Regions from separate parts of the Streptomyces sp. NPDC031445 genome, predicted to be linked through region 2. Evidence: riboswitches for the same ligand, from Rfam matches in the RefSeq annotation. Region 2 holds a riboswitch; the other holds the start of a gene.

Region 1 (3,250 bases), on a different contig from region 2:
CCCCGGGTCCGGCACCACGATCGTCTCGACCCGTACGGCCTCGTCCTTGCCCGGTGCGATCACGCCGCGGACTTCCTGCGCCATGGTCTGGTTCCTTCCTTCGTTTGCCTTCGCCACCGACACTACGCGGGACCGATCGGTAGCGGGCCGGTAGCGGGGCGGACCACGAGGAGGTTGTTGGATCTTCCCGGACCGGCGCGCGGGCATCGCCCGGCGGGCCCGGGCAGCGGCGAGGGCCGCCCCGGCGGGACGGCCCTCGTGCCGGCGGGCGGGATCAGTGGATGGCGCCGGCCAGACCGAGCAGCGGCGCGGCGGGCGCGAGGGCCTGCTCCACCTGGCTGAGCTGGTTCAGCTCCTGGAGGTGCTTCAGCTCCTGCACCTGTTCGGTGACCCGCGGCACCCGGCCCCGCTGCTCCGCCGGGAGGTCACTGACGGCGAGCGAGTCGAGCGTGCTCAGCGCGCCGAGCTTCCCGACGAGCGGTGCGCCCGTTCCTGCCGCGTTCGCCTGGGGTACGGCGAGGCCGGCGATCCCGGCGGCCAGACCGACGGCGGCGGCGATACGTCGTGTTGAGATCATGCCCTCAGCAACGGCGCCGGGCCCCGGGCGGACACGGGCGGCGGGCCGCGCTCACCCGTGAGGTGGAGCGCGCGGCCGGGCTTGCCGGGGCCGTCCGGGCGGAGGAGTCTCGGAGGTGGGCCCGTGCGGCCCGCTCCTGGCCGGACCGCACGGCGCCTGGACCACACGGGCACGTGAAGGAGGTCACCATGGGTACCTCGGCGGGGTCCGCCTTCGACACCGACACACTGCGCCGGGCCGTCGAGGGCAACACCGGCAACAACCTTCTGTCGCTCTACGCGGACGACGCGGAGATCCGCATCGTCGACCGCAACAACCAGCCCAGTCACCCCACGGTCCTGCACGGCCGAAGCCAGATCGCCGAACTGCTGGACGACGTCTACAGCCGCGACATGACACACAGGCTGGACCGGTGCGTCGTCCAGGGCGACCACGCGGCCTACTGCGAGTCCTGCGAGTATGGGGACGGCACCCGGGTCCTCGCCGAGTCGATGGTCACCCTGCGGGACGGCAAGATCTCGGATCAGCTGATCATCCAGGCCTGGGACGAGTAGCCCCGGCCGGGTACGGCGGGAGCGGGAAGGAGGCCGAGCGGGGTCGCGGGCCGGGAGGCCGTACGCACCCTCGGTTACGCTGTACGCGGGCCGTGACTGGCGCTGAGGTGGAGTACCACCGGGGAGCGGTCCGCACTGGCTGCCGCGCGCCTGGGCGAGGAGAGCCGATCCAGCCCAGGAGTGTGCAGCATGACCCAGGCCCGTCTGATGGACGGCACCGCGCCCGCCCGCCGCATCGTCGAGGAGACCACGCAGAGGGCCGCCGCTCTCACCGAGCGCACCGGTACCAGGCCGTGTCTGGCGACCGTACTGGTCGGCGAGGACCCGGCGTCCGTGACGTACGTCCGGATGAAGCAGAACCGCAGCCGCAAGGCCGGCATCGAGTCCCGGCACGTCGCCCTGCCCGCGACCACCACGACCGGTGAACTCGTCGCGACGCTGCGGGAGTTGTCGGCCGATCCGGGGGTGCACGGCATCCTGCTCCAGCACCCGGCGGGCGACCACGTCGACGAGCGGGCCGCGTTCGAGGCGATCGCGCCCGAGAAGGACGTCGACGGTGTCACCTTCGCGTCGTTCGCCGCGATGAGCTTCGGGCTGCCGGGCTTCGTCTCCGCCACGCCGGGCGGCATCCTGCGGCTGCTCGACGAGTACGGCGTCGACCCGGCCGGGAAGCGGGCCGTGGTGGTCGGCCGCAGCGCGATCCTCGGCAAGCCGGTGGGCATGCTGCTGCTCGCCCGGGACGCGACCGTCACCTACTGCCACTCGCGCACCCGCGAGCTCTCGGCCGTGGTCCGCGAGGCCGACATCGTCGTGGCCGCGGTCGGCCGGCCGCGGCTGATCCGGGGGCAGGACATCAAGCCGGGCGCGGTCGTCGTCGACGCGGGCTACAACCCGGGGAACGTCGGCGACGTCGACTTCGACTCGGCCGTGGAACGGGCCTCGCTGATCACCCCGGTACCGGGCGGCGTCGGCCCGATGACGATCGCCACGCTCCTGGACCAAACGGTGACGGCGGCCGCCCGGCAACTGGGGGCGTAGGGCCGGCACGGATCCCTGCCGGGGGGCGGCACCGGGCGGCGGCCGAGCCGCGCTGGACGGCAGGGACCACCGAGAGGCGGCGCCCGCCGACGCCAGACGGCCGGGCCGACCCGGGCGGCAGGAGGCACCGCCGGCTGCCCGGCAACGCCTGCCAGTGACCTACCGCCCGGGGTCGTCCGGCGATGCCCGGCGGTGGCCCGGGGGCGGGGCCGAGCAGCACCGGGCGGCGGCCGAGCCGCGCTGGACGGCAAGGACCACCGAGAGCCGGCGCCCGCCCACGCCAGACAGCCGGGCCGACCCGGGCGGCAGGAGGCACCGCCGGCTGCCCGGCAACGCCTGCCAGCGACCCGCCCCCCCGGGATCGTCCGGCGACGCCCCGGCGGCGGCCCGTGGGCGGGGCCGAGCAGCACCGGGCGGCGGCCGAGCCGCGCTGGACGGCAAGGACCACCGAGAGCCGGCGCCCGCCCACGCCAGACGGCCGGGCCGACCCGGGCGGCCGCAGGCGCCAGGCGCCGACCCGCCGGCTGTCCGGCACACCCCGGGCCGGACCGGGACGGCCTCGGTGGAGGTGCGGCCCCTGTCGGTGGGCGCGGAGGCGACCCCGCCGCTGGCCTCCGGGCACACGGTGACGGTCACGGGGGCGGACTTCCGCTACCGGGCGGACGCGGCGGCCTGCCGGCGACCCGCCGCCCGGGATCGTCCGGCGATGCCCGGCGGTGGCCCGTGGGGCATCGCCGGGCAGTATCAGACACCGGTCAGCGCAGCCAGGCGCTGTAGTCCATGACGTCCCCCGCCTTGACGCCGTACTCGGGGGCGTCGCGGGTGAAGGTGGTCTCCAGGCCGAGGACGGTGCCGGTGCGCGGGTCGAGGATCAGCATCCGCCGGCCGCCCCCGCCCTCGTACACGTAGGCCTGCCCGGGGCGGCCGAGGCGGTCGGTCACCTGTCCCGCGGCCCGCAGCCCCTTGGCGTCCGCGAGGAGCCTGACCAGTGCCGCGGACTCGCGCGCGCCCAGCGTCCAGTGGTCCAGCAGCGTCGCGACGGCGTCGAGGAGCCGGGGGGTGTCCAGGGAGTCGGTACGGA
Region 2 (3,250 bases):
CGCAGACTTCCCGCCCGGTGCCCACCGCCGGGGACACGTCCACCCCGGCCCACAGCCCCCGCCCCCGCACCGCCGTCGCCCCGCCCGCGCCGGGCAGCCCGCCCAGCAGGCCGTGCAGCCGCTCGCCCAGCCGCGCCGCCCGCTCCTGGTACTCACCGGTCCGCAGCATCGCGATCACCTCCAGCGCCACCGCGCAGGCCAGCGGGTTCCCGCCGAACGTCGACCCGTGCTCGCCCGGCCGGTACACCCCGAGCACCGCCGCGCTCGACACCACGGCCGACACCGGCACGATCCCGCCGCCCAGCGCCTTGCCCAGCAGGTACACGTCCGGCACCACCCCCTCGTGCTCGCACGCGAAGGTCCGCCCGGTGCGCCCCAGGCCCGACTGGATCTCGTCGGCGACGAAGAGGACGTTCCGCTCGCGGGTCAGCTCCCGCACCCCGGCCAGATAACCGGCCGGCGGCACGATCACCCCCGACTCGCCCTGGACCGGCTCCAGCAGCACCGCGACCGTGTTCTCCGTCAGCGCCGACCGCATCGCGGCCAGGTCCCCGTACGGCACGATCTCGAAGCCCGGGGTGTACGGCCCGAAGTCCGCACGGGCCTCCGGATCAGTGGAGAAGCTGATGACCGTCGTCGTACGGCCGTGGAAGTTGCCGCCCGCCACGACGATCTCCGCCGTCTCCGCGGGCACCCCCTTCACCCGGTACCCCCACTTCCGGGCCGTCTTCACCGCGCTCTCCACCGCCTCCGCCCCCGTGTTCATGGGCAGCACCATCTCCATCCCGCACAGCTCGGCGAGCTGTGCGCAGAACGCGGCGAACCGGTCGTGGTGGAAGGCGCGGGAGGTCAGCGTCACCCGGTCCAGCTGGCGCCGTGCCGCCTCGGCCAGCCGCCGGTTGCCGTGCCCGAAGTTCAGCGCCGAGTAGCCGGCCAGCAGATCCAGATAGCGCCGTCCCGCCACGTCCGTCAGCCACGCGCCCTCGCCCTTGGCGATCACCACCGGCAGCGGGTCGTAGGTGGGCGCGCAGTGCGCTCCGGCGGCGGCGATGAGGTCCTTCGCAGCGGTCACGGCCTCTCCCGGGGACGGCTCGGACTCGACGGTGACCTCCTTCTTATCCTCGCTCGCATGGTGGACGCGGGACCTGCCCCGCGCGGCGCGCCCGGTAGGCTGACGAGCGGGCCGTGACTGGCGCGCTGGGATGGGACGGACCATCAGGGAGCGGCCCGAGCGGGAAGAGTGCCGTGCGCCTGGGCCGAACGTGAACGCTGTACGTACACCGTCCGGAGGTCCCCGATGCCCGAGAATTCCGTCTCCCCCTCCACCGAGTCGACCGCCTTCCGTGCCGCCCTCGACGTGATCCGCGCCGTCGAGCCGCGCGTCGCCGACGCCATCGGCCAGGAGGTCACCGACCAGCGCGAGATGCTCAAGCTGATCGCCTCGGAGAACTACGCCTCCCCGGCGACCCTGCTCGCGATGGGCAACTGGTTCAGCGACAAGTACGCCGAGGGCACCGTCGGGCGCCGCTTCTACGCCGGCTGCCGCAACGTCGACACCGTCGAGTCCCTCGCCGCCGAACACGCCCGCGAACTCTTCGGCGCCCGCCACGCCTACGTCCAGCCGCACTCCGGCATCGACGCCAACCTGGTCGCCTTCTGGGCCGTCCTCGCCGACCGCGTCGAGGCGCCCTTCCTGGAGAAGACCGGCGCCCGCCAGGTCAACGACCTGACCGAGGCCGACTGGGCCGAGCTCCGCCAGGCCTTCGGCAACCAGCGCATGCTGGGCATGTCCCTGGACGCCGGCGGCCACCTCACCCACGGCTTCCGCCCGAACATCTCCGGCAAGATGTTCGACCAGCGCTCCTACGGCACCGACCCGGCCACCGGCCTGATCGACTACGAGGCCCTGCGCGCCCAGGCCCGCGAGTTCAAGCCGCTGATCATCGTCGCCGGCTACTCCGCCTACCCCCGCCTGGTGAACTTCCGGATCATGCGGGAGATCGCCGACGAGGTCGGCGCCACCCTCATGGTCGACATGGCGCACTTCGCCGGCCTGGTCGCGGGCAAGGTCCTCACCGGCGACTTCGACCCGGTTCCGCACGCCCAGATCGTCACCACGACCACCCACAAGTCGCTGCGCGGCCCGCGCGGCGGCATGGTCCTGTGCGACGACTCCCTCAAGGACCAGGTGGACCGCGGCTGCCCGATGGTCCTCGGCGGCCCGCTCCCGCACGTCATGGCCGCCAAGGCCGTCGCCCTGGCCGAGGCCCGGCAGCCCGCCTTCCAGGACTACGCCCAGCGCATCGTGGACAACTCCCGCGCCCTCGCCGAGGGCCTGACGCGCCGCGGCGCCACCCTCGTCACCGGCGGCACCGACAACCACCTGTGCCTGATCGACGTCGCCACCTCCTACGGCCTCACCGGCCGCCAGGCCGAGGCCGCCCTGCTCGACTCCGGCATCGTCACCAACCGCAACGCCATCCCGGCCGACCCGAACGGCGCCTGGTACACCTCCGGCATCCGCATCGGCACCCCGGCGCTCACCACCCGCGGCCTCGGCACGGCGGAGATGGACGAGGTGGCGGGCCTGATCGACCGCGTCCTGACCACCACCGAGCCGGGCACCACCAAGTCCGGCGCCCCCTCCAAGGCGGCCCACGTCCTGGACGAGAAGGTGGCCCAGGAGATCTCCCAGCGGGCGACGGACCTGGTCGCGGGCTTCCCCCTCTACCCGGAGGTCGACCTCGGCTGAAGCGCCCCGAAAGGGGCGCGGGGAACTGCGCGACCGGCCGGGACCGGTCCGCAGTGCCCCGCGCACCGCACCACCCCCACCTCTCGGGCCGACGACACCCCGGCCGATGAGAGAATGGGCAGCATGGCTTCCGCTGACCGTCCCCGCGTGCTGTCCGGCATCCAGCCCACCGCCGGCTCGTTCCACCTCGGCAACTACCTCGGCGCCGTCCGCCAGTGGGTGGCCCTCCAGGAGTCCCACGACGCGTTCTACATGGTCGTCGACCTGCACGCGATCACGGTCCCGCAGGACCCGAGGGAGCTGCGCGCCAACACCCGGCTCGCCGCCGCCCAGCTGCTGGCCGCCGGACTGGACCCGGACCGCTGCACGCTCTTCGTGCAGAGCCACGTCCCCGAGCACGCCCAGCTCGCCTGGATCATGAACTGCCTCACCGGCTTCGGCGAGGCCAGCCGCATGACCCAGTTCAAGGACAAGTCCGCCAAGCAGGGCGCCGACCGC

What was found. A riboswitch is a leader RNA that binds a small molecule or an ion and turns the genes downstream of it on or off. The one in region 2 is predicted to bind ZMP and ZTP.
Region 1: linked by a shared signal. The riboswitch ahead of ACZ5DC_RS19395 (bifunctional 5,10-methylenetetrahydrofolate dehydrogenase/5,10-methenyltetrahydrofolate cyclohydrolase) and the one ahead of ACZ5DC_RS14125 (glycine hydroxymethyltransferase) in region 2 are both predicted to bind ZMP and ZTP.

What each region holds. Positions count from the first base shown of each region.
Region 1 covers NZ_JBVIJO010000007.1:1,711-4,960, reverse strand. The annotation lists gene ACZ5DC_RS19410 (S-(hydroxymethyl)mycothiol dehydrogenase) at 1-84, opposite strand, end outside; gene ACZ5DC_RS19405 (hypothetical protein) at 275-577, opposite strand; gene ACZ5DC_RS19400 (nuclear transport factor 2 family protein) at 766-1,131, shown strand; ZMP/ZTP riboswitch at 1,214-1,294, shown strand; gene ACZ5DC_RS19395 (bifunctional 5,10-methylenetetrahydrofolate dehydrogenase/5,10-methenyltetrahydrofolate cyclohydrolase) at 1,321-2,169, shown strand; gene ACZ5DC_RS19390 (CU044_5270 family protein) at 2,925-3,250, opposite strand, start outside.
Region 2 covers NZ_JBVIJO010000004.1:304,865-308,114, forward strand. The annotation lists gene rocD (ornithine--oxo-acid transaminase) at 1-1,072, opposite strand, end outside; ZMP/ZTP riboswitch at 1,176-1,264, shown strand; gene ACZ5DC_RS14125 (glycine hydroxymethyltransferase) at 1,298-2,752, shown strand; gene trpS (tryptophan--tRNA ligase) at 2,867-3,250, shown strand, end outside.